One region of the Mesorhizobium sp. WSM4848 genome, then DNA from elsewhere that is predicted to be linked to it. Evidence: predicted binding sites of a transcription regulator. Region 1 holds the regulator's gene; each other region holds the start of a gene.
What was found. Region 1 encodes LexA, which represses DNA repair genes until DNA is damaged. Its sites were predicted from a motif close to TGTTCNNNNTGTGTTCNG; they were not measured.
Positions count from the first base shown of each region.

Region 1 (8,069 bases):
AGACGCATGGCCGTCGACAGACCGTCCGGCGACATCGCTGCGGGGGTTGTGATGAGGTACATCAAGAAGGGAGTAGTGAGTAGTGAGTAGTGAGTAGTGAGCGGCATCGCTAGGTGTCTAAGATACTACTCGCTACTCGCTACTCGCTACTCGCTATTCGCTACTCACTCATCTCTTCGCAATCGGCACGTAGTCGCGTTCCGGCGCACCTGTATAGAGCTGGCGCGGGCGGCCGATCTTCTGGTGCGGATCCTCGATCATCTCTTTCCACTGCGCGATCCAGCCGACGGTGCGGGCGACCGCGAACAGCACGGTGAACATGGTGGTGGGGAAGCCCAGCGCCTTCAGCGTGATGCCGGAATAGAAATCGACGTTCGGATAAAGCTTCTTCTCGATGAAATAGGAATCGGTCAGAGCGATCCTTTCCAGTTCCATGGCGATGTCGAGCAGCGGATCGTCCTTGATGCCGAGTTCGCCCAAGACCTCATGTGCGGTCTTCTGCATGATCTTGGCGCGCGGATCGTAGTTCTTGTAGACGCGGTGGCCAAAGCCCATCAATCGGAACGGATCGTTCTTATCCTTGGCGCGGGCGATGAATTCCGGGATGTGGTCGACATGGCCGATCTCGCCCAGCATGTTCAAGGCTGCCTCGTTAGCGCCGCCATGCGCCGGTCCCCACAGGCAGGCGATGCCGGCGGCGATGCAGGCGAACGGATTGGCACCCGACGACCCGGCGAGGCGAACGGTCGAGGTCGAGGCGTTCTGCTCGTGATCGGCGTGCAGGATGAAGATGCGCTCCATCGCACGCGCCAGCACCGGGTTGATCTTGTATTCCTCGCACGGTACGGCAAAACACATATGCAGGAAGTTGGCCGCGAAATTCAGCTCGTTCTTCGGGTAAATGAAGGGCTGGCCGATGTGATATTTGTAGGCCATCGCCGCGATCGTCGGCATCTTGGCGATCAGCCGCATCGACGCGACCATGCGCTGGTAGGGGTCCGAGATGTCGGTGGAATCGTGATAGAAGGCTGACAGCGCGCCGACCACGCCGCACATCACCGCCATCGGGTGGGCGTCGCGGCGAAAGCCGGTGAAGAAGCGCGACATCTGCTCGTGCACCATGGTGTGGCGCGTCACTCGGTAGTCGAAATCGTCCTTCTGCGCCTTGGTCGGCAGTTCGCCGTAGAGCAAGAGATAACAGACTTCGAGGAAGTCGCCGTGCTCGGCCAACTGGTCGATCGGATAGCCGCGATGCAAAAGGATGCCGGCATCGCCATCGATGAAGGTGATTTCCGACTCGCAGCTTGCCGTCGAGGTGAAGCCGGGATCATAGGTGAAGGCCCCGGTGGTGCTGTAAAGCGCGCCGATATCGATGACATCAGGTCCGACCGAGCCGCTTCGCACCTTGAGTTCGTGAGTTTTGCCGCCGAATTCAAGTTTCGCAGTCGACGCGTGGGTTTTGCCGCCAAATTCCATTTTTGTCGCAGCTTCGGACATTGCAAACTCCTTTTTGTTTTCTCGTGTCGGCAAAGGCAAAATATCTGCAACGCAACACGTCCGAAGCATCGGAGTTCGCGCGGTCGCGCCCGCAATTGGATTTGCGTGCCAAATTGGGCCAGGACCTAATGTTGCACTGCGAAACCCACCTTTCAATGCCAATCTTCTTGGGCCAGTTTTGCTAATCGATTTGATCCGCGATGCGCGCCAGGCTTTCCTCGCGGCCAAGCACGGCAAGCACGTCGAACACGCCGGGCGAGGTGCTTTTGCCGGTGAGCGCGGCGCGCAAAGGTTGGGCCACAGCGCCGAGCTTATGGCCGCCGGCAAGCGCATATTCGCGGATCGCCGCTTCCGCCGCTGCGGCCGTCCAATCCCCTGAAATCGCCTTCAGCGCCGCATGGGCGCCCCGCAGGATCTCGCGCGCCTCACCGCCGAGCAGTGCCGCCGCTTTCTCGTCGATCGGCAGCGGCCGCTCGGCAAACAGGAAGGCGGCACCGTCAACCAGCTCGACCAGCGTCTTGGCGCGCTCCTTCAAGCCGGGCAGGGCGGCAAGCAACTGCGCCGTGCGTGTGTCGTCGAGGCGCGCTGCGATCGCCGGGCCGCCTTCGAGATAGGGCATGGTGTTGATGAAGATATCGAGCAATTCGGCGTCGTTCATGCGGCGCATATGCACGCCGTTCAGCGCCTCGAGCTTGGCGAAGTCGAAGCGGGCGGCCCCTTTGTTGACATCGCCGATGTCAAACCACGCAATCATGTCGGCGATCGACATGACCTCGTCGTCGCCGTGGCTCCAGCCGAGCCGCGCCAGGTAGTTGAGCAGTGCCTCGGGCAGATAGCCCATCGCACGATAGGCTTCAACGCCGAGGGCGCCGTGCCGCTTCGACAGCTTGGCGCCGTCGGCGCCATGGATCAGCGGGATATGCGCCATCGACGGAACGTCCCAGCCCATGGCTCGATAGATCACCATCTGGCGGGCGGCATTGGTCAGATGGTCGTCGCCGCGAATGATGTGGGTGATGCCCATGTCGTGGTCGTCGACGACGACGGCATGCATATAGGTCGGGTTGCCGTCCGAGCGCAGGATGATGAAATCGTCGAGATCCTTGTTGGGGAAGCGGACTTCGCCCTGGACGCGGTCATGCACCACCGTGTCGCCGTCGGCCGGCGCCTTGATGCGGATCGCGCCCCTGGCGCCAACCGGCGCCTCTGACGGGTCGCGGTCGCGCCAGCGGCCGTCATAGCGAGGAGGCAAGCCCCTGGCCCGCGCGCTCTCGCGCATCGCCTCCAGCTCAGCCGGCGTCGCATAGCAGTAATAGGCTTTGCCGAGGCGAACCAGTTCCTCGGCGACCGCGCGGTGGCGCGGCGCGCGCTCGAACTGCGATACCGGCTCGCCGTCCCAGGTGAGGCCGAGCCAGGAGAGCCCATCGAGGATGGCAGCGGTTGCGGCATCGGTCGAACGCTCGCGATCGGTGTCCTCGATGCGCAGCAGCATCTTGCCACCGGTGTGTCTCGCATACAGCCAGTTGAACAGCGCCGTGCGCGCCCCGCCAATATGCAGGAATCCGGTGGGCGAAGGGGCAAAACGGGTGACGACCTTGTCGGACATGGAACTCCTGGGCAAGCGCAGAAAACGGATATGGTTGCGCGGACTTTCGCGCGTCGCGCGTTCATGTAGCATAGGAGGTCAAGGGCGCAAGGGGCGAACCCGATGGCTGGACCAGGCCGCGGCGCGGACAAGAGCGAGGGCGCGACCACAAGCGTCAGCGAACGATCGCTGTTTGCCGACGTTCCCGACGCCGAGCCGCCACCCGCTTCGCTGCCTGCGTCGCACCCGGGCATTCAGCCTGTTTCGCCGGACCGCGCCGCGCCGATACCGGCTCCAGCACCCGGCCCTGTCATTCGTTTTCGCCGACAGCTCAGCCGTCTTTCACCATCCGGTATCCGCAACAGCGTGGCCTCGGCAGCCGGCCTGGAATTCGACCGCGGCGTCGCCTTCCTGCTGGTGCCGGTTTTTCTGGCATGCGGAGTGATTGTCTATTTTTCGCTTGCCGTCGAACCGGACTTTGCCCAGCCGATTGCCGTCGTGGTGCTCACGGCATTGTGTGCGGCCGTCACGCGCTCACGCCGCAAAACGCATCTGTGCTTCATGGCAGCATTGCTGTGCGCGCTTGGTGTGCTCGCCGCCAAGCTTGAAACCTGGCGCGCCGGAACGAAGATGCTCGGTTCGGAAATCCAGACCCAGCTGACTGGCCGTATCGTCAGGCTCGACCAGATGGCGAACGGCCGGGTCAGGCTGACCATCGACGTGATGTCGACCGCCCGGCCGACACTGCGTTATGCACCCGAACGCGTCAGGGTTTCGGCACGCAAGATCCCCGCTGGGATGACCGCAGGCTCGGTGGCAACCGGCTATGTGAGGCTTTTGCCTCCGACTGGCCCGGTCAGGCCGGACAGCTTTGACTTCTCCTTTGACAGCTATTTCGCCGGTATCGGTGCCAGTGGCTTTTTCCTCGGCAGCCCAAAGATCGTCGTTTCCGAAGAAGCACCGTTTACCGCCCGCCTTTCTTCGTCGATCGAGAAGGCGCGCGAAGCCATCGCCGACCACATCAGGGACAGCATCGGTGGTGCCGAGGGGGAGATCGCCGCTGCGCTGATCGTCGGCGTGCGGGCCGGCATCCCCGAAGCGATAAACGAATCGATGCGGCGCACCGGCATCTACCACATCATCTCCATTTCCGGCCTGCACATGGCGCTTGTCGCCGGCACCGTCATGGGATTGCTGCGCGGCGCCTTTGCGCTGTTTCCCGACTTTTCGTCGCGCCGGCCGGTCAAGAAATATGCGGCTGCTGCCGCACTCGTCTCCATCGCTGCCTATCTGATTTTTTCCGGTATCGTGGTCGCGGCTGAACGCAGCTTCATCATGCTGGCGGTAATGCTTGTAGCCGTGCTGTTCGACCGGGCGGCACTCACCATGCGCAACCTTGCGATTTCGGCCATCGCCGTCATCATCGTGTCGCCGCACGAGGTGGTCGGCGCAAGCTTCCAGATGTCCTTCGCCGCGACTGCGGCTCTCGTGGGTGCCTATGCCGGTTGGTCCGACTATCGTGCCGACAAGGCCACGGCGCCGCGCCAAAGACGGTCACCGGTCGTTTTCGTCACCCAGAAACTCGTCGCTGGGGCAGGCACCATCGCAATGACCTCCATCATTGCCGGCAGCGCCACCGCGCTCTTCGCCATCTGGCACTTCCAGCGCGTCTCGCCGCTCAGCCTGTTCGCCAATCTGGCCGTCATGCCGATCGTCACGATCGTCATGTTCCTGGCCGTCCTCAGCGCCTTGGCAATGCCTTTCGGCCTCGACGGCCCTTTCCTCTACATGATGGGCAAGGGGCTGACGGTGATGATTGCAATTTCGGGATGGATTTCGGAGCGTTCGCCGGTCGATGCAGTCGGACTGATTTCGTTGCAGTCGGTTCTGCTGGTGACGGTCGCCCTGGTCATCGCCACGATGGCGACGACATGGCTGCGGCTTGCGGCACTTCCCTTTGCGCTCGCCGGCCTGCTGACGATTTCGGGGACGCGCAACCCCGACGTGCTGATCTCGGAGGATGCGCATCTGGTGGCGCTGCCGATCGGCGGCGGCGAACTTGCCGTCAACCGGATGCGTTCGAACGAATTCACCACCGACAACTGGAAACATGCGCTGGTTTCAACGACGATCGTCGAGCCGGAGACATTCGAGAAAGGAGATGTGCAGTCCGACATCGCCGATCCGGCCGACCTGCCGCCGGGAGCGCCTTTCACCTGCACTGCCGGCCTGTGCCTCGCCCGGCATCCGTCCGGCGCGCTCATCGCGGTCGCCGACGACCGCAAAACCGCGCGGCCAGCCTGTGCCTTTGCGGATCTGATCGTCATCGACGATGCCACAGCCTATTACAAACCCTGCCGCAATCCGCTGGTTCTCGTCGTCACCAAACGGCAGCTCGCTCGCATGGGCAGCGCCGCCGTCTTCTTCGATCCGCTATCGGCGACGACGCGCGCAGAAATCCGTTTTGCCGTCAGACAGCCATACAGGCCCTGGCATGAGCAGCGGCGATTTTCGCGCGAGGCGAGGGGCCTGCCGCCCTACCGCAAAGCCGAGAAACCCAAGAAGCCTGCCGCTCAGTAACGCCGGATCAGTCCGACGAGCTTGCCCTGCACCTTGACCCGGTCCGGCCCGAAGATGCGTGTCTCGTAGGCCGGATTGGCGGCTTCCAAGGCGATCGAGGCGCCCTTGCGGCGGAACCGCTTCAGCGTCGCTTCCTCCTCGTCGACCAGAGCGACAATGATCTCGCCAGGCTGGGCCGTATCGGCGTTGCGGATGATGACCGTGTCGCCGTCGAAGATGCCGGCCTCGATCATCGAATCACCCTTGACCTCCAGCGCGTAGTGCGTGCCGCCGGTGATCATGTCCGGTGGCACCGAGATCGAATGCGTCTGGTGCTGGATGGCGTCGATCGGCACACCGGCAGCGATGCGGCCCATCACCGGTATGGAGACGGTGGCAACGACGTCGTCGTCATTGCCGGCCGCACGCATGCGCGAAGGCGCCGGCTTGATCTGGCGCCCGAGGCCGCCCTGCCCAAGGCTGCCTTGAATGACGCTCGGCGAGAATTTGCGCGCCGCATTGAGGCCCGGCGCGATCGAATCGGGCAGGCGCAGCACCTCCAGCGCGCGGGCGCGGTTGGGCAGGCGGCGAATGAAACCGCGTTCCTCCAGCGCCGTGATCAGCCGATGGATCCCCGATTTGGAGGCGAGGTCGAGCGCTTCCTTCATCTCGTCGAACGAGGGCGGAATGCCGCTTTCCTTCAGCCGCTCGTGGATGAACATCAGCAGTTCATGTTGTTTGCGTGTCAGCATCGCGACCCCCAACAGAATCAGAAAAACAAACCCAGAACAAACACTATCTGTTCCAGTTGTGTTCCGCAACCATTTAAAGTTTAATGAATGCGTTGACGTTTTGTTCAGCGTAGCATCAGCACCCTGCAGGCGGTGCCGGCCGCGCCTGCGGCAGCGAATGGTTCGCGCACGATCAGTCCGTTGGCGTCGGCCAGCATTCTGAGCATCGAGGAATCCTGGATACTGAACGGCGTTGCCTCAAGCGTGCCAGCTTCTTCCTTCACCACCGCGCGTACATAGTCCTGCCTGAGATCGTTGGCCGGCATGGCGGCGCCGAGCCGCGCCTGGCGCATGTCCTGACGGAAGGCGCGGCCGCCGAGCCGCGCCAGCAGCGGCTTCAGAAAGAGCTGCGTGCAGACCAGGCTGGCCACCGGATTGCCGGGCAGGCCTAGGCAGCGGATGTCGCCCAGCCGCCCGAACATCAGTGGCTTGCCGGGCCGCATGGCGATTTTCCAGAAATCGAGCGCCATGCCTTCGCCGGTCAGCACGTCATGGACGAGGTCGTGGTCGCCGACCGAGGCACCGCCCAGCGTGACGATGACATCGGCGCCTGCGTCGACCGCTTTTTTGACCAGCGCGGCGATCGCCTCCTTGCGGTCGGGGGCGATGCCGAGATCGAGTGCGCTGGCGCCGACCGAGCGGACCGCGGCGGCGACGCCATAGGCATTGGAGGAGATGATCTGGTCGGGGCCAAGGTCGCTGCCCGGCGGCAGCAATTCGTCGCCGGTGGCGATGATGGCGACCAGCGGCCGTTTCACCACGCTGACCTGCGGATGGTTGGCCGACGCCGCCAGCGACAATGCCGCCGGATCAAGCAGGCGGCCTTTCTCCAGCAGCATGTCGCCCTGCGAGAAATCGAGCCCGAGGCGGCGGATGTTGCGGCCTTCAACCGTCGGCGCGGTCACTTCGACCATGCCGCCGCCGAGGTCGCGGACATTCTCCTGGATGACGATTGTGTCGGCGCCTGCGGGAATCGGCGCGCCGGTGAAGATGCGCACGGCCTGCGCCGGGCCGACTGCTCCGGCAAAGCCGCGTCCGGCCGGCGCCATGCCGATCACCGAAAGTCTCGCGGGCACGGACGCGACATCGTCGGCCCGCACGGCATAGCCGTCCATGGCTGAGGCGTTGAATGGCGGCTGGGTGCGGAGCGCCATGAGTGGCCCCGCCAGCACGCGGTCGGCGGCGACCATCAGGGCGACGCTTTCAGCCTGCAAGGGCGCAGCATCCTCAAGCAGGCGCTCGAGCGCCTCGGCGACCGCAAGCAGCGCCATTATTGGCCTGCCCCCTGGGCATCCGCCGTGTAGTCGCCGGATTTGCCGCCGGTCTTTTCCACCAGCCTGATGCCGGAGATCGCCATGGCGCGATCGACCGCCTTGGCCATATCATAGATGGTCAGGCAGGCGACCGAGACGGCGGTCAGCGCTTCCATCTCGACGCCGGTCTTGCCGGTGACGCGGGCCAGCGCCGTGACCTTCAGGCCGGGCAGCTTCGCGTCCGGTTCGATGTCTACCGATATCTTGGTCAACAGCAGCGGATGGCAGAGCGGGATTAGCTCATGCGTCCTCTTGGACGCCATGATGCCGGCGATGCGCGCCGTGCCCAGCACGTCGCCTTTCTTGGCATCGCCGTCGAGAATC
Region 1 covers NZ_JBVVPX010000004.1:198,902-206,970, reverse strand. The annotation lists gene lpxB (lipid-A-disaccharide synthase) at 1-90, shown strand, start outside; gene gltA (citrate synthase) at 169-1,497, opposite strand; gene gltX (glutamate--tRNA ligase) at 1,679-3,103, opposite strand; gene AC0L16_RS06470 (ComEC/Rec2 family competence protein) at 3,206-5,662, shown strand; gene lexA (transcriptional repressor LexA) at 5,656-6,393, opposite strand; gene AC0L16_RS06460 (molybdopterin molybdotransferase MoeA) at 6,498-7,703, opposite strand; gene moaC (cyclic pyranopterin monophosphate synthase MoaC) at 7,703-8,069, opposite strand, start outside.

Region 2 (8,069 bases), on a different contig from region 1:
CACTGGGGCGGGAACGGACTCGGGCTAGGGGCGTCGCGGACGGCATGGTTGTTTCGCATTTCCTGAAATGGATCAACACGGCAAGGGTCTCTGAGCGCGCCGCTGCGGCAAGCGCATTGGCTCGCGCCTACATCAATGCCGAGCTGCCTTTCGAGGACCGCTGCGCAGCGGAGGCGGCGCTGACGCTGCTGCTCGACGATGCCTCGTCGAAAGTGCGGCTGGCGATGGCAGAGGCGCTGTCGATGAGCCACCACGCGCCGCTGCAGATCATCAGCGCGCTGGCGTCGGACCAGCCGGAAGTCGCCAACCTGGTGCTGGCACGTTCGCCGCTGCTTACCGATGCCGATCTGATCGACCGGATTGCCGGCGGCCACAAGACGACCCAGAAACTGATCGCCGATCGTCCGCGCGTCTCCATGGCGGTCGCCGCGGCGATCGCCGAGATCGGCGAGCCTGAAGCCTGCGTCACGCTTCTTTCCAACAGCTGCGCCGACATCGCTTCGCTCAGCTTCCGCCGTATCGCCGAACGCCATGGCGATCTGCCTTCGGTGCGCGAAGCGCTGATATCAGATGCGCGCCTGCCCGCCGACTGCCGGCATATGCTGCTGATAAAACTTGGTGAAACGCTCAAGGGTTCGCCGCTGGTGCTGGCGCTAATGGGCCGTGCCAGAACCGAGCGCGTCATGCGCGACGCCTGCGTCAAGGCTTCGATGACGCTGATCGAAGGCACGCGCCAGGACGAGCATGCGGCGCTCATCGAGCACCTGCGCCTGCGCGGCGACCTGACCGCAAGCTTCATCATTCGCACCATTGCGCACGGCAAGGTCGATTTCTTCGGCTCAGTGCTGGTCGCGCTCAGCCAGCAATCCGAACAACGGGTGAGGGCGCTGCTGGCCGGCGGGCACGACGTGGCGCTGCAGGCGCTACTCCGCAGCGCCGGCTTGGCCGCGGCAACGCACGCCATCATCCTGCGCGCGCTAAAGATCTGGCGCGAGGTCGCCAATGGCAAGCGCCTCGCCGGCGTCCAGGAAGTCAGCTGGCTGATGTTGAAGGAATTGGGCGGGCAGTCCGCCGAAGGCGATCTCGCCGGATTGGTCAAATCGATCCACCTCGATGCGCTGCGCGAAAACGCGCGCGGTCACGCACTGGCGATCGTGGCGGCCTAGTGTCGGTGACCAGAGTTTGTAACCGTGGCGGTAGCGCGGTCTTGCCTTCTCCCCTTGTGGGAGAAGGTGGATCGGCGCGCAGCGCCGAGACGGAAGAGGGGTGCTGGACGGAGTGCGGTTCTTGCCAAGCTGACCCCTCATCCGACCTCGCTTCGCGAGGCCACCTTCTCCCACACGGGGAGAAGGGGGAGCCAATCTCAAAATGTCGGCGATTTGCGTGACATGGTGCTGGACGGAGCGCTATGGCCGGGCAATCTCGCCCGATGCCGCATCAGCCCGTTGCTGCTACCAAACGTCGTTTCGCTCGCTCGATGCGGCGCGAGCCAACGGAGGCGGAAGACCGCCTGTGGCACGAACTGCGCGGTCGCAGGCTCGACCGCATCAAATTCCGGCGTCAGGTTCCGATCGGCAGATTCATCGCCGATTTCGTTTGCGCCGAGGCCAGGCTGATCGTCGAGATCGACGGCAGCCAGCATGCCGACTCGAACCACGATCGGGAGCGAGATGCCGAATTGAAGGCGAGGGGCTTTCGTGTGCTGCGCTTCTGGAACGACGACGTGCTGCGGGATTTGAACGCCGTCTGCGACACTATCATCGCTTATGCCCGCGACCAGAGTTTGCAACCGTGGCGGTAGCGCAATCTTGCCTTCTCCCCTTGTGGGAGAAGGTGGATCGGCGCGCCGCGCCGAGACGGAAGAGGGGTGTTGGACGGAGTGCGGGTTTTGCCAAGCTGGAGCACCCCTCATCCGACCGAGCTTCGCTCGGCCACCTTCTCCCACAAGGGGAGAAGGGGGAACGCTCAGATATCCAGCACTTCCGTTTCGGCGAATTCCGCGCGTTCCTGGATGAAGCGGAAGCGGGCTTCCGGCTTGGTGCCCATCAGCGCGTCGACCGCATCCTTGGTTGCCGCCTCGGCGTCGATCACGTCGACCCTGAGCAGCGTGCGCTTTCTCGGGTCCATGGTGGTTTCCTTGAGCTGGGTGGCCATCATTTCGCCCAACCCCTTGAAGCGGCCGATTTCGACCTTGCCGCGCCCGGTGAACTCGCTGCGCAGCAGTTCGTCCTTATGCGCATCGTCGCGGGCATAGGCGACCTTGCCGCCTTGCCGGATCGAGTAGAGCGGCGGCACCGCCAGGTAGAGATGTCCGCCGCGGACCAGGCTCGGCATCTCCTGATAGAAGAAGGTGATCAGCAGCGAAGCGATATGGGCGCCGTCGACGTCGGCGTCGGTCATGATGATGACCCGGTCGTAGCGCAGATCCTGATCGCGGTATTTTGACCGCGTGCCACAGCCAAGCGCCTGGATCAGGTCGGAAATCTGCTGGTTGCCAGCCAGCTTGTCGTTGCCGGCGCTGGCGACGTTGAGAATCTTGCCGCGCAGCGGCAACACCGCCTGGCTGGCGCGGTCGCGCGCCTGTTTCGCCGAGCCGCCGGCCGAATCGCCCTCGACGATGAAGAGCTCGGCGCCGGCCGCGGCATTCTGCGTGCAGTCGGCAAGCTTGCCGGGCAGGCGCAGCTTGCGCACCGCGCTCTTGCGCGAGACTTCCTTTTCCTGGCGGCGGCGCACCCGCTCGTCAGCACGCGCGATCACCCATTCGAGCAGCTTCGAAGCTTCCTGCGGGTTGTCGGCCAGCCAGTGATCGAAGGGGTCGCGGATCGCGGCCTCGACGATCCTGATCGCCTCGATCGTCGCCAGCCGGTCCTTGGTTTGGCCGACGAATTCCGGCTCGCGGATGAACACCGACAGCATGCCCGCCGCCGAGATCATGACGTCTTCCGAGGTGACGATCGACGCACGCTTGTTGCCGACCAGCTCGGCATAGGCGCGCAGGCCGCGCGTCAAGACGTTGCGGAAGCCGGCCTCGTGGGTGCCGCCTTCGCCGGTCGGAATGGTGTTGCAGTAGGAATTGAGAAATCCGTCGCCGCCGAACCAGGTCACCGCCCATTCGAGCGAGCCGTGACCGCCTTGCCTGTCGCTTTTGCCGGCAAAGATTTCGCGGGTGACCTGGAATTCGTCGCCGAGCGAGGCTTTCAGATAGTCCTTGAGGCCACCGGGAAAATGGAACTCGGCCTTGGCCGGCGTCGTGTCCTTCTCCTTGAGAAGCGACGGATCGCAGGTCCAGCGGATCTCGACGCCGCCGAACAGATAGGCTTTCGAGCGGGTCATCCGGTAGAGCCGCGCCGGCTCGAACGCCGCACCCTTGCCAAAGATCTGCTCGTCGGGATGGAAGCGTATCCTGGTGCCGCGGCGGTTATGCACCTCGCCGAGCTGTTCCAGGCCGGTCACCGGAACGCCGCGCGAAAAACGCTGGCGATAGAGCTGGCGGCCGCGCGCGACCTCGACCTCGAGATGGTCCGACAGCGCGTTGACGACGGAGACGCCGACGCCGTGCAGGCCGCCCGAGGTTTCGTAGACCTTGCTGTCGAACTTGCCGCCCGAATGCAGCGTCGTCATGATGACTTCGAGCGCCGGCTTCTTGAATTTCGGATGCGGATCGACCGGAATGCCGCGACCATTGTCGGTCACCGCCAGATATCCGTCGGCCGAAAGCTCGACATCGATGAAAGTCGCGTGGCCGGCGACCGCCTCGTCCATCGAATTGTCGATGACCTCGGCGAACAAATGGTGCATCGCCTTGTCGTCGGTGCCGCCGATATACATGCCGGGCCGCCGCCGCACCGGCTCCAGCCCTTCCAGAACCTCGATGTCGGCGGCACTGTAGCTCTCGCTGCCGTCGCGGGATGCCGGGCGCTTTGCCGCCTGCACCAGCGGGTCGGCCGGGCGCGCGGTGGCGCGAACCGGTTGCGGTTGCTTGTCCAGATTGCCGAAAAGATCGTTGCTGTCGTTCATGCTGGTCCTGGATTGCGATACTGCGAATCACCAACCGATACTGCCACGGTTTTTGCGGGCAGGCGACGGAGGTTCCCGTTACGTTCGAGGATAGAGCCTCTTACTGCAAAACCATCCGACAACCAAGCGGCGGAAATGGGTCGAGGGCATCGACGTTTTGTAAACCTTGTCCGAAGGTTACGTCCGAAGGTTGGCCGAAAAACGGTATTCACGGATTGCTGCTGACCTAGGATGCGGCAGAACCTGTGAAGAGGCTGTCGCTTACGCATGTTGGATTACAGTTCGCTCCTGCTTGCGGCAGCGCTGTCGGGCACGTGCCTCAGCATCACCATGTTTGCGATCTGGTTCACCGCGCCACAGGCACGCTTTGTGCTGACGGTGGCTTGCGGCGTTCTCGTGCTCGTCGCGCATGTGGTCTTGTTCTGGCATTATGCCCGGCATCCCAGCCCTTGGCTTTGCCAGATCGTGCTTGCGCTTCTCAGTCTGGGCTTCCTGACCCTCTGCCTGTCGGCCATGCAGTATCTCGGCGTCCGCGACTACAGGCGCGCCATCCTGCCGACCGTGGCTGCGATGGCGGTTTGCGCAGCCGCGACCTCGCTGGGCCTTGATGGCGTCGGCTTCATCGTCACCTACGCGACGGTAACGGCGCTGCTCTGGCTTATCGGGGTGATGTTCTGGATCAAAGGTGGTCACGATCGCCGGATATTGCTGGCCGTTTCGTTCCTGAGCGGCGTCTGTGCGCTGTCCTTCGGACTTTGCGGCGCGGTCCTGCTGGTCACGGGCCAATGGGTGCTCGGCGTTGCGCCCGACAACTGGGCCGAACGGTTGAATTCCGCCGTGGCGGTCGCCTGCATGACGGGGCTCGGCGCATTGACGGTCTCCCTGCATCATTTGCAGACGCAGATCGAACTGAAGACTGAGACCATGACCGACCCATTGACCGGGCTGATGAACCGGCGGGCGTTGACGGCATTCTACGGTGAGCGGGTTTTCGGCCCGTTCATGTCCGTCGCAATGTTCGACCTCGATCATTTCAAGAAGACGAACGATGTATTCGGTCATCCGGTCGGCGATCAGGTTCTGTGCCGCTTCGCAGCTGTCATCAGGAAATATGCCAGGACCGGAGTCGACGCCTTCCGGCTGGGCGGCGAGGAATTCGTCCTCGTCATGTCGCGGATGACTGAAGAGAAGGCTTACGACATTGCGAGCAAGATCAGCGTCGCCTTCGGCACGGAAGTCGTCGCCACCCAGCTTGGTCCGTTGCGCAGCACAGTCAGTGGCGGCATCGGCTTTGGCGCGACGGATGGCACCAGTCTCGACAATGTGCTGGCCGAAGCCGACGCCGCACTCTATGCGGCAAAGCGCGCCGGGCGAAATCGCGTCGTCGCCCAGAACAAGGCGAGCAAGGCCGACGCGCCGGCCTTGCGTTCTGCCTGATTGAGGCTTCTATCTTCTTGTTAGACCATGATCCGAAAACCGGATTCCACTTTTCGGGATCGTGGTCTACTCCGCCGCCCCCAGATACTCCGACAGCGGCGGGCAGGAGCAGACGAGGTTGCGGTCGCCGGCGACATTGTCGATGCGCGACACCGGTGGCCAGTATTTGGCTGATGTGTCGGCATCGCCGGCCGGGTAGGCCGCCTCCAGGCGCGAATAGGGATGCGTCCACTGGCTGGCCAGCGCCTCGGCAGCGGTATGCGGCGCATTGACCAGCGGATTGTCGGCCAGGGGCCATTCGCCTTTCGCCACCTTGGCTGCCTCGCCCGATATCGCGATCATCGCCTCGCAGAAGCGATCGAGCTCGCTCTTGGGTTCGGACTCGGTCGGCTCGACCATCAAGGTGCCGGCGACCGGAAACGACATGGTCGGCGCATGAAAACCATAATCGATCAGCCGCTTGGCGATATCGTCGACGCTGATGCCGGAGTTCTCCTTGAGCACCCGGGTGTCGAGGATGCACTCATGGGCGATGCGATCGTGCCTGCCCTTGTAGAGCAGCGGGAAGTGCGGTGCGAGCCGCGTCGCCACATAGTTGGCGGAAACGATCGCCGTCTCGGTGGCCTGCTTGAGGCCGGAAGCACCCATCATGCGGATATACATCCAGGTGATCGGCAGGATCGAAGCGCTGCCGAACGGTGCAGCTGACACGGCATGGGCCGAGCCTTCGCTGACGTGGCCGGGCAGATAAGGCTTTAGATGCGCCTTGACGCCGATCGGGCCGACGCCGGGACCGCCGCCGCCATGCGGGATGCAGAAGGTCTTGTGCAGGTTCATGTGGCAGACATCGGCGCCGATGTCGCCCGGGCGGGCGAGGCCGACCAGCGCGTTGAGGTTGGCGCCGTCGAAATAGACCTGGCCGCCATGCTCGTGAATGAGGGCGCAGAGGTGGCGCGCGCCTTCTTCGTATACGCCATGCGTCGAGGGATAGGTGAACATAAGCGCGGCGAGATTCTTGGAATGCTCATTGGCTTTGGCACTCATATCGTCCATATCGATATTGCCATCCTCGGTGCAGCGCACGACGACGACGTTCATGCCGGCCATCGCCGCACTCGCTGGATTGGTGCCATGCGCCGATGACGGGATCAGGCAGACCGTGCGGTGAGCTTCGCCGCGTGAGCGGTGGTAGCCGCGAATGGCGAGCAACCCGGCATATTCGCCCTGGCTGCCGGCATTGGGCTGCAGGGTCACCGCGTCGAAGCCGGTGATTTCCGCCAGCCAGGCTTCCAGCTCGTCGATCATGGCGCGGTAGCCGGCCGAATGGCTTGCCGGGGCGAAGGGATGCAAATTGGCGATATCAGGCCAGCTTACCGGCATCATCTCGGCGGCGGCATTGAGCTTCATCGTGCAGGAGCCGAGCGGAATCATGGCGCGGTCGAGCGCCAGGTCCTTGTCGGCCAGCCGGCGCAGGAATCGCATCATCTCGGTTTCCGAGTGGTTTTCGCGGAACACCGGCTGCGTGAGAAACGCCTTGCCGCGCGGCTTTCCGGGCATGGTGCTGCCGACGGCTGCGCCCGCCTTGGCGCCGAACAGCGCCGCGATAGCCTCCAGATCGGCATCGGTCGAGGTCTCGTCGAAGCTGATCCCGATGTGGTCGGCGTCGATGACGCGCAGCAAGCGGCCGGTCCTTTCAGCAGCGGTGGCGATCGCGTCGGCTCTGCCTTTCAACTCCACCGTCACCGTGTCGAAGCGGCTGGCGCCAAGCACCGAGATTCCTGCTGCCTTGAGGCCGTCAGCCAGCTGGTTGGCCAATGCATGGATTCGGCCGGCGATCGCCTGCAGCCCGGCAGGGCCGTGCCAGATCGCATAGGCTGTCGCCATGTTGGCGAGCAGCGCCTGTGCGGTGCAGATGTTGGAGGTCGCCTTGTCGCGGCGGATATGCTGTTCACGCGTCTGCAAGGCGAGGCGATAGCCGGGCCGGCCCTTGCTGTCGGTGGACTGGCCGACAAGGCGGCCGGGCATCAGCCGTGTCAGCCTGTCGGAAACGGCGCAATAGGCGGCATGCGGTCCGCCAAAGCCCATCGGCACGCCGAAGCGCTGCATCGGGCCGACGGCGATGTCGGCGCCAAGCGCAGCCGGCGCGTCGGTCAGCGTCAGGGCGAGCGGATCGGCAATGAAGACGACCAGCGCGCCGGTGGCGCGGGCCTGCTCGATTGCCGCCCTGTGGTCGCCATAGATGCCGAACGTGTCGGGCCAGGAGACCAGCAGAGCGGCGGTGTTGTCGTCGATCGTGTCGCCGTCGACCTCGATGTCGAGCGGCTCGGCGCGGGTGCGCACGACATCGAGCGTCTGCGGATGCGGCGTGCCGGCCAGCGCCACTTTGGTCCGCTTGTCGCGGTGGTGGCGTAACGCGATGCCGACTGCTTCGGCCACCGCCGTCGCCTCGTCGAGCAACGAGGCCGACGCCACCGGCAGCCCGGTCAGTTCAGTGACCAAGGTCTGGAAATTGAAAAGCATTTCGAGCCGGCCCTGGCTGATCTCTGCCTGGTAGGGCGTGTAAGCGGTATACCAGGCCGGGTTCTCGAACAGGTTGCGCTGGATGACCGGCGGCA
Region 2 covers NZ_JBVVPX010000022.1:79,333-87,401, reverse strand. The annotation lists gene AC0L16_RS20250 (DUF2336 domain-containing protein) at 45-1,166, shown strand; gene AC0L16_RS20245 (endonuclease domain-containing protein) at 1,430-1,801, shown strand; gene parE (DNA topoisomerase IV subunit B) at 1,966-4,017, opposite strand; gene AC0L16_RS20235 (GGDEF domain-containing protein) at 4,285-5,454, shown strand; gene gcvP (aminomethyl-transferring glycine dehydrogenase) at 5,521-8,069, opposite strand, start outside.
Region 2: parE (DNA topoisomerase IV subunit B) is a predicted target of LexA. The motif match lies at 4,088-4,105, and genes of this name have one in related genera.

Region 3 (8,069 bases), on a different contig from region 1:
TCGCCCAGGAAGGGGCGCGGGCCGGCATCACCGTCAATGTCATCTGCCCCGGCTACATCGCCACCGAGATGGTCAGGGCGATGGACGAGAAGGTGCTCAACGAGCGCGTCATCCCGCAGATCCCGGTCGGCCGCCTCGGCGAGCCGGAAGAGATCGCACGCTGCGTCGTCTTCCTCGCGTCAGACGATGCCGGTTTCATAACCGGCTCGACCATATCAGCCAACGGCGGCCAGTATATCACCTAAGGCGCCATATCACCTGAGTCGTCATATCACCTGAGGCGGCCTGTTGCCGGTGACTGTTGCACGGGTCTAACCACCCACACGGCCGAGTTCGAGGCCGGGACCCGGATTGTTCCTGTCAGGCGACAAGCTTCAGCCCTGGTTCGGCTGCCGGCTTGGTCTGGGCGACTGGACCTGGCTGGCGCGAAGGTGCCGGCAGGCGGGCTAGCGACGCCCGGCTGAGGCCCGACAGTTTCAAGGCGATGCGACGCTTCAGAAATGGAGTGAGGTTCAGCGCCGAAAGCACGAGATTGCGGACGAACCGCTTCACCGAATTGCGGGAAAGCGCCATCTCGGTCATCGTGCCCGCCAGTTCAAGCACCTCCTGGGCCGCCGGGCGGCGCAGCGTTTCGTAGAGGTCGAGCGCGGCTTCCGGGCGCACGCCGTTCACCACGTCGCCAAGCAACCGGCCAAGCACGACCGCGTCGATGATGCCGGTGTTCATGCCTTGACCTCCCGCCGGGCTGTGCACGTGCGCGGCATCACCGATAAGGAACAGCCGGTCCTTGCGGTACGAGCGGACCAGGCGGTGATGCACGCGAAAACGCGAGCTCCACGCCAGCTCGAGCACCCGGGTTCTTTTCTTGGTCGGTCCACGGCTGTCGAGCAGCGCCTGGATGTCGGCGATCTCAGGCTTTTCCGGTGCGTCATCCATTGTTGCGACGACCCGGTACGAACCGTCCGGGAGCGGCGCCACTACCACCAGCCCGGTCGGTGCAAAGAACAGCGACACTTCCGTCGGCCCAAGCGGCCAGTCGAGACGAACATCGGCGAGTACGAACGAAGCGTCATAGGCGGCGCCGTCGAACTCGATGCCGGTCGACCTGCGCACCAGGCTGTGCATGCCGTCGGCACCAATGACGTAGCGTGCCGATATCAGTTTCTGGCGGCCGTTCTCGATCACCGTCACGTGTGCGCCGTCAGCGTCCTGGACGACTGCCTTGGCCTCGACCGAGCGATGAATCACGCCGCCCAGGGCGGCGATCCGTTCGGCGAACACCTGCTCGGTCAGGTTTTGAGGTAGCATCATCAGATAGGGATGCCTCGACGGAAGCTTGCTGAAATCGAGATTGAGCAGCGCCCGGTTGCGGTCGCGGATGGTGAAATTCTGCAGATTCAGGGCAAGTTCGCTCAGCCGCTGCGCGACGCCGAGAGGCTCCAGCGTTTCCAGCGTCTGCGCGTGGATAACGCCAGCCCGCGAGGTCTGAAGGCCCTCAGCCAGCCTGTCGATCAGGACATGATCGACACCGGCCTGGTGCAGCACGATGGACAGCGCCATGCCGGTCGGGCCAGCGCCAATGATCAGGACTTCCGTTGTAGTGGGCAACATTTTTTCTCTCCGTTTGTCAACGATCGTTGACTTTATAATCGAACCTATTGCATTTGTCAACGACCGTTGGCATATGAATTTCATGACCGAGAATCAGCCGAAGAAACCCAGCAAATCGGACCGCACGCGCGGCCAAATCCTCGAGGCCGCGAGGCTCCTGTTCGCCGAGTACGGCTATGACGGCGCCTCCATCCGCGACGTCGCGGCGCATGCCTCGATCGATCCGGCCATGGTGATCCGCTATTTCCGCAGCAAGGACGAGTTGTTCGCCAGGGCGGCGGTCGTCGACCTGCAATTGCCGGCACTCCGGGTGATCGACCGAAACGCCATCGGCGAAACGCTGATCAGGCGTTTTCTCGAAATCTGGGAGGGCCCGGCCAGCGGCCCTGGAATGGCAATTCTGCTGCGTTCGGCGACGTCGAACGAATTCGCCGCGGAAAAATTGCGCGACGTATTTGGCAACCAGGTGAGGCCGGTGGTTGCGGCGGTCGCTGACCCCACCGATGCGGGTCGACGGGCCGGGCTCGTTTCGAGCCAGCTGTTGGGTCTGGCGATGTGCCGATACCTGCTGCGGCTTCCGCCCGTCGTCGCCCTGTCCCACGACGAAATTATCCAGAACGTCGGCCCTACTTTGCAGCGCTATGCCGTGGGAGAGGCTTGAACCAAGCCGTTCTGCATTGCTGGCTGTCTGGTCCTCGTGCAGCGACTGCGCCGACCGACGGACGTGACACCGATTTGTGCCGAAGCGGCACGCAAAGGTTAACGGCGGCCGCACGGCCTGTGCAAAACCCTGTTCACCGCCTGTGGATAACAGGTGGAAATCCTATTCATGACACAACATATTGGGGTGAACAAACCGGGAAACATGCTCCGGCGCCGATTCGTCGCCGTTTCGTTCCGGCTTTGAGCGCAGTGTTAAACGACAAAGGCTGAAAAACATCCCCAAAAGGTTAAGGCGCGTTAGGAAAGATTAATTATTTCAAAATGTTGGATGACGCCGGCCGACCTGCGTCGATCGCTCAGCTGCAAAGGTTAACGGCGACGTCAGCCCTGCATGAAACGGGCCAGTTCGGCGATTCAGCATGTGGTGAGACTCGCCGGCGAGAAATCCAGATGTAGCCGTGAACAAACCCTGAATCTGCGCGAGTCAGCGATTCGTAGCCGATTCGTTCCAGACTCGTTCCAACTGTTAAATCGGAACGGCGGAACGGATTGTCGACGCCGACGGGAGGCTTCGGGCTGTCATCGGAATATTCTGCTTTCGCTTCGCGCCCGAAATCCCTATGTGTCGACTGTCACCCGCGCAACCACGGGCGCGCTCCCGACAACGCGAGGCAGAGAGCCTTAATTTCCAGGTCGATGAACATCCAGCCGAAACACACTGAGCCACTGATCCTGTCAGGCCGCGACGTGACCGCTGTGCTCGGGCCAACCAACACCGGCAAGACCCATCTCGCCATCGAGCGCATGGTGGCGCATGAAAGCGGCATTATCGGCCTGCCGCTCAGGCTGCTCGCCCGCGAGGTTTATTCACGCGTCTGCGAGAAGGTCGGCGCTCACAAGGTGGCGCTCATCACCGGTGAGGAGAAAATCCAGCCCGACGGCGCCAGATATTCGGTCTGCACCGTGGAAGCCATGCCGCGCGAGACCGACGCCGCCTTCGTTGCCGTCGACGAGGTCCAACTAGCCGGCGATCTCGAGCGCGGCCATATCTTCACCGACCGCATTCTGCATCTGCGCGGCCGCCAGGAGACGCTACTGCTCGGCGCAGCGACCATGCACGGCATCCTCCAGCGTCTGCTGAAGGGGGTGTCGGTGGTGACGCGGCCGCGGCTGTCGCATCTCGCCTATGCCGGCTCGAAGAAGCTCACCCGCCTGCCGCGACGTACGGCGATCGTCGCCTTCTCCGCCGACGAGGTCTATGCCATCGCCGAACTGATCCGCCGCCAGCAGGGCGGTGCGGCAGTCGTGCTCGGCGCGCTATCGCCGCGCACCCGCAACGCGCAGGTAGAGCTGTTCCAGTCGGGTGATGTCGATTATCTGATCGCCACCGATGCGATCGGCATGGGCCTCAACCTCGATCTCGATCATGTCGCCTTCGCCCAGAACCGCAAGTTCGACGGCTACCAGTATCGCAACCTGACGGCGGCCGAGCTCGGCCAGATCGCCGGCCGCGCCGGCCGGCACTTGCGCGACGGAACTTTTGGCGTCACCGGCCAGGTCGATCCGCTGGACGAGGAACTGGTCAAGAAGATCGAAGCGCATGATTTCGACCCGGTGAAGGTGCTGCAATGGCGCACCGCGCGTTTCGATTTCGCCAACCTCGACGCGCTGAAGCGCTCGATCGAGACCAACGCGCCGGTTGAAGGCCTGACGCGCGCGCTGCCGGCGGTGGATGCGCAGGCGCTCGAGCATCTGTCCCGCGACGAGGACATCCGGGCGCTTGCCACCGACGCCAGGCGTGTGGCGCTGTTGTGGGAGGCCTGCGCCCTTCCCGATTACAGGAAGATCGCCCCGGCTCAGCATGCCGACCTGATCGCCTCGATCTACATGGACCTTGCCAGGCATGGCCATGTCGATGAGAATTACATGGCCGAGCAGGTGCGCCGTGCCGACACCACCGAGGGCGACATCGACACGCTGTCGCACCGGATCGCCCAGATCCGCACCTGGACTTTCGTTTCCAACCGGCCCGGCTGGCTGGCCGATCAGGCACACTGGCAGGAAAAGACGCGCGAAATCGAAGACAGATTGTCGGATGCGCTGCATGAGCGGTTGACGAAACGCTTCGTAGACCGCAGGACTTCCGTCCTCATGCGGCGCCTTAGAGAAAATACCATGCCTGAAGCCGAAATCAGCCCAACCGGAACCGTCCTCGTCGAAGGCCATCATGTCGGCGAGTTGCAGGGGTTCCGCTTCACCGCCGACCAGAGCGCCGGCGGCGAGGACGCCAAGGCGGTGCGCACAGCAGCCCAGAAGGCGCTTGCAGCCGAATTCGAGGCGCGGGCCGAACGCTTCGGCGCCTCGGCCAATGGCGACATCGCGCTCGGCTCCGACGGCACACTACGCTGGATCGGCGCGCCGATCGGCACGCTGGTCGCAGGCGACGAGCCGTTGAAGCCACGCCTGGTGCTGCTGGCCGACGAGCAGCTCACCGGTCCCGCCCGCGACAAGGTCGCGGCGCGCGCCGAGCGCTTCGTCAATTTCCAGATCGAGTCGCTGCTGAAGCCGCTGGTCGACCTCAAGAACGCCGAGCAGATCACCGGCATCGGCCGCGGCATCGCCTTCCAGCTCGTCGAGAATTTCGGCCTCATCAACCGCCGCGACATCGCCGAGGAGATGAAGTCGCTCGACCAGGAGGGCCGCGCCGCCCTGCGCCGGCTCGGCGTGCGCTTCGGCGCCTACCACGTCTTCGTGCCGGCGCTGATCAAGCCGGCCCCGGCCGGACTGGTGACGCTGTTGTGGGCGCTGCAGAACGACGGCAAGGACAAGCCCGGCTTTGGCGACGTGGTTCACGCGCTGGCCTCCGGCCGCACCTCGGTGGTCATCGATCCCAGCTTCGACAAGACTTTCTACAAGCTGGCCGGCTACCGCAATCTCGGCCGTCGCGCGGTGCGCGTCGACATCCTCGAACGGCTGGCCGACCTGATCCGGCCCGCAACCAACTGGAAGCCGGGCCTCGGCCAGCGCCCTGACGGCGCCTATGATGGTCAGTCCTTCATGGTGACGCCGCCGATGATGTCGATCCTCGGCGCCACGGCCGACGACATGGAAGAGATCTTGAAAGGCCTCGGCTACCGGGCCGAGCCGAAACCGGCGGTCGAGGTGAAGACACGGCTCGAGGCGCAGGACAATGCAGCGCGCGAAGCCGCCGCGGCCAAGCAGGCGGCGGAAGAACAAGCCGAGCAGGCCAAGGCACCGGAAGCCGCGATTGCCGAGGCAGTCGCCGAGGCGCCGGCCGACAGTTCTGAGCCGGATGCAGTGGCAAAGGCTGCAGCCGATGGCTCGGCCGAGCCTGCCGCCGAAGCGGCAGCCGGGCCCCCCACGGGAGAGCAGCCCGAAGCTGCACCCGAGATCACGCAAGAGACAACAGAAGCGGTCGGTGTCAGCGCTGCTGCCGAAGGCGCCGACGCCCTCACCTCCCCCTCGATGGGGGAGGTCGCGGCGCGAAGCGACGCGGGTGGGGGTGATGGCGCCGACAATGCAGACAGGGCTGACAGCGCCGACGCTCCCCCCACCCCGGCGCTGCGCGCCGACCCTCCCCACGAGGGGGAGGGTGAAGCCGGCGCGCCCGCCGCAGAGGCCGAAGAACCAAAACCCATCCTGTTGTGGCGGCAGGGCCGCTTCGACCAACGCCCGCGCCACCGTCACCACGACAACCGGCCTCGGGACAATCGCCCGCGCAGCGGACAAGTCACGCGCGATGGCCGCAGCAACGCGCCGGCAGAGGCCGGGCAGCAAGCCGGCGCTCCAGGCGGCCGGCCAGCCCGTGAAGGACGCCGCGACGGCGACGGCGCCGGCAAGCCGCGCTTCGACCGCAGCAAGTTCAAGCCCAAGCCGCAGGGCGAGGCAGGGGAACGGCGCGACGGCAAGCCGCAGGGCGAGCGTCCCGACCGTCGCGAAAGCCGGCCCGACTGGAAAAGCGGCAGGCCGGACGGCAAGGGTGGCGCGCCGGGTGGAAAGCCCGCGTTCCAGCCGAAGCCTCGCGAGGAGCGTCCGGTGCGCTTCGATCCGGATTCCCCCTTCGCCAAGCTCGCCGCATTGCGCGACCAGCTGAAGAAGTAAGTTCGTTCGCTCCGATGGTCTCCGAAGGCCGCCAGCGCATCGACAAATGGCTGTTCTTTTCGCGTGCGGTGAAATCGCGCCCGCTGGCAGCGAAGCTGGTGGTGGCCGGACGCGTTCGCATCAATCGCGACAAAGCAGCGCAGGCCTCCGATCTGGTCCGCGCCGGCGACGTCCTGACCATCACTCTCGAGCGGCGCATCTTCGTCTGGAAGGTGCTCGGCACCGGGAGCCGGCGCGGTCCCGCCGAGGAAGCGCGCTTGCTCTACGAGGATATCTCGCCACCGCCGACGCCAAAGGGCGAGGCCGTTCGCGATGCGATCCCCGCACTGCGCGATGCCGGCAGCGGCCGCCCGACCAAGAAGGAACGCCGGGAGACCGACCGGCTGCTCGGCGACGACTGACGCATAACCGGCTTTCGTCGCATCGCCGGCTGGAAATCCATTCCGGAAACACCGGCATCACGTGCAATGGCTGCCCTTGCAAGCAGCGGGCAAAGACGTTACCGCACCTAAAAAGGCCTACCGCATCGGCCCGAAAATCGATATCGATTTTCCAAGAGCACGATGCGTGGATTCAAAGTGTTAGAGCGTACCTTATGCGTCCGATTGGACGCCACGTCGCCCTGATAAAACGGGACGTCCCGGAGCCGACCGATGACCTATGTCGTGACCGATAATTGCATAAAATGCAAATACATGGACTGCATCGAGGTCTGTCCGGTCGACTGTTTCTATGAGGGCGAGAACATGCTCGTCATTCATCCCGACGAGTGCATCGACTGTGGCGTCTGCGAGCCGGAATGCCCGGCCGACGCGATCAAGCCGGATACCGAGCCGGGGCTCGACAAATGGCTGCAGATCAACACCGAGTACGCCGATAAATGGCCCAATATCACCGCCAAGAAGGAGCCTCCGGCCGACGCCAAATCCTTCGATGGCGAGGCCGGCAAGTTCGAGAAATATTTTTCCCCCGAGCCCGGCCAGGGCGACTAGCGCAAGACCGCGAAAATCGAAATCGATTTTCGAAGGATTATGCGCAAGATAAAGCGTCACAGCGTCCCCTTGCGCGTCCAAAACGGGCGCGTAGGGCTGTAACGGCGACGCTGGTTTGATCGGCATCACGCGTCGTGATCGGCACCGCACGTTAACTGCCTTGACGGGCGGAGATCGCGCTTGACCTTCGCGCGTGCAGCAAAACCTTGATTCTTCCGACTTTTTGTGCTATTCCAACAAAACATGCCGGTGACACAACGTCGATTTATGGCGCAAACGCCCCAAATCACTGAAAGGTGAATTTCTCAATCCGGACCAGAGCGATCTGGGGCAGGCAGGCGCAACTATGCGGTTTGCCGGCCTTGGCTTTTCCGGTGGTTTCATCGTTGTGCGGCTAATGATCGGTCCCCGATCGCGCGAGTCTCGGCCGGCAGAATGCCGGCACCACACCAAGGAGTTCATGGCGTAATGGCAACAATCACCCCGCAGAAGAAGTCCAGCGCGGCGCGTCACGGTTTTAAGACCGGCGAGTACATCGTCTACCCGGCGCATGGCGTCGGCCAGATCGTCTCGATCGACGAGCAGGAAGTTGCGGGCCACAAGCTGGAACTTTTCGTCATCGACTTCCAGAAGGACAAGATGCGTCTGAAGGTTCCGGTCGCCAAGGCGACCTCCATCGGC
Region 3 covers NZ_JBVVPX010000035.1:25,500-33,568, reverse strand. The annotation lists gene phbB (acetoacetyl-CoA reductase) at 1-245, shown strand, start outside; gene AC0L16_RS26210 (FAD-dependent oxidoreductase) at 361-1,611, opposite strand; gene AC0L16_RS26205 (TetR/AcrR family transcriptional regulator) at 1,547-2,272, shown strand; gene AC0L16_RS26200 (helicase-related protein) at 2,971-6,396, shown strand; gene AC0L16_RS26195 (RNA-binding S4 domain-containing protein) at 6,411-6,797, shown strand; gene fdxA (ferredoxin FdxA) at 7,050-7,388, shown strand; gene AC0L16_RS26185 (CarD family transcriptional regulator) at 7,857-8,069, shown strand, end outside.
Region 3: AC0L16_RS26200 (helicase-related protein) is a predicted target of LexA. The motif match lies at 2,779-2,796, and genes of this name have one in related genera.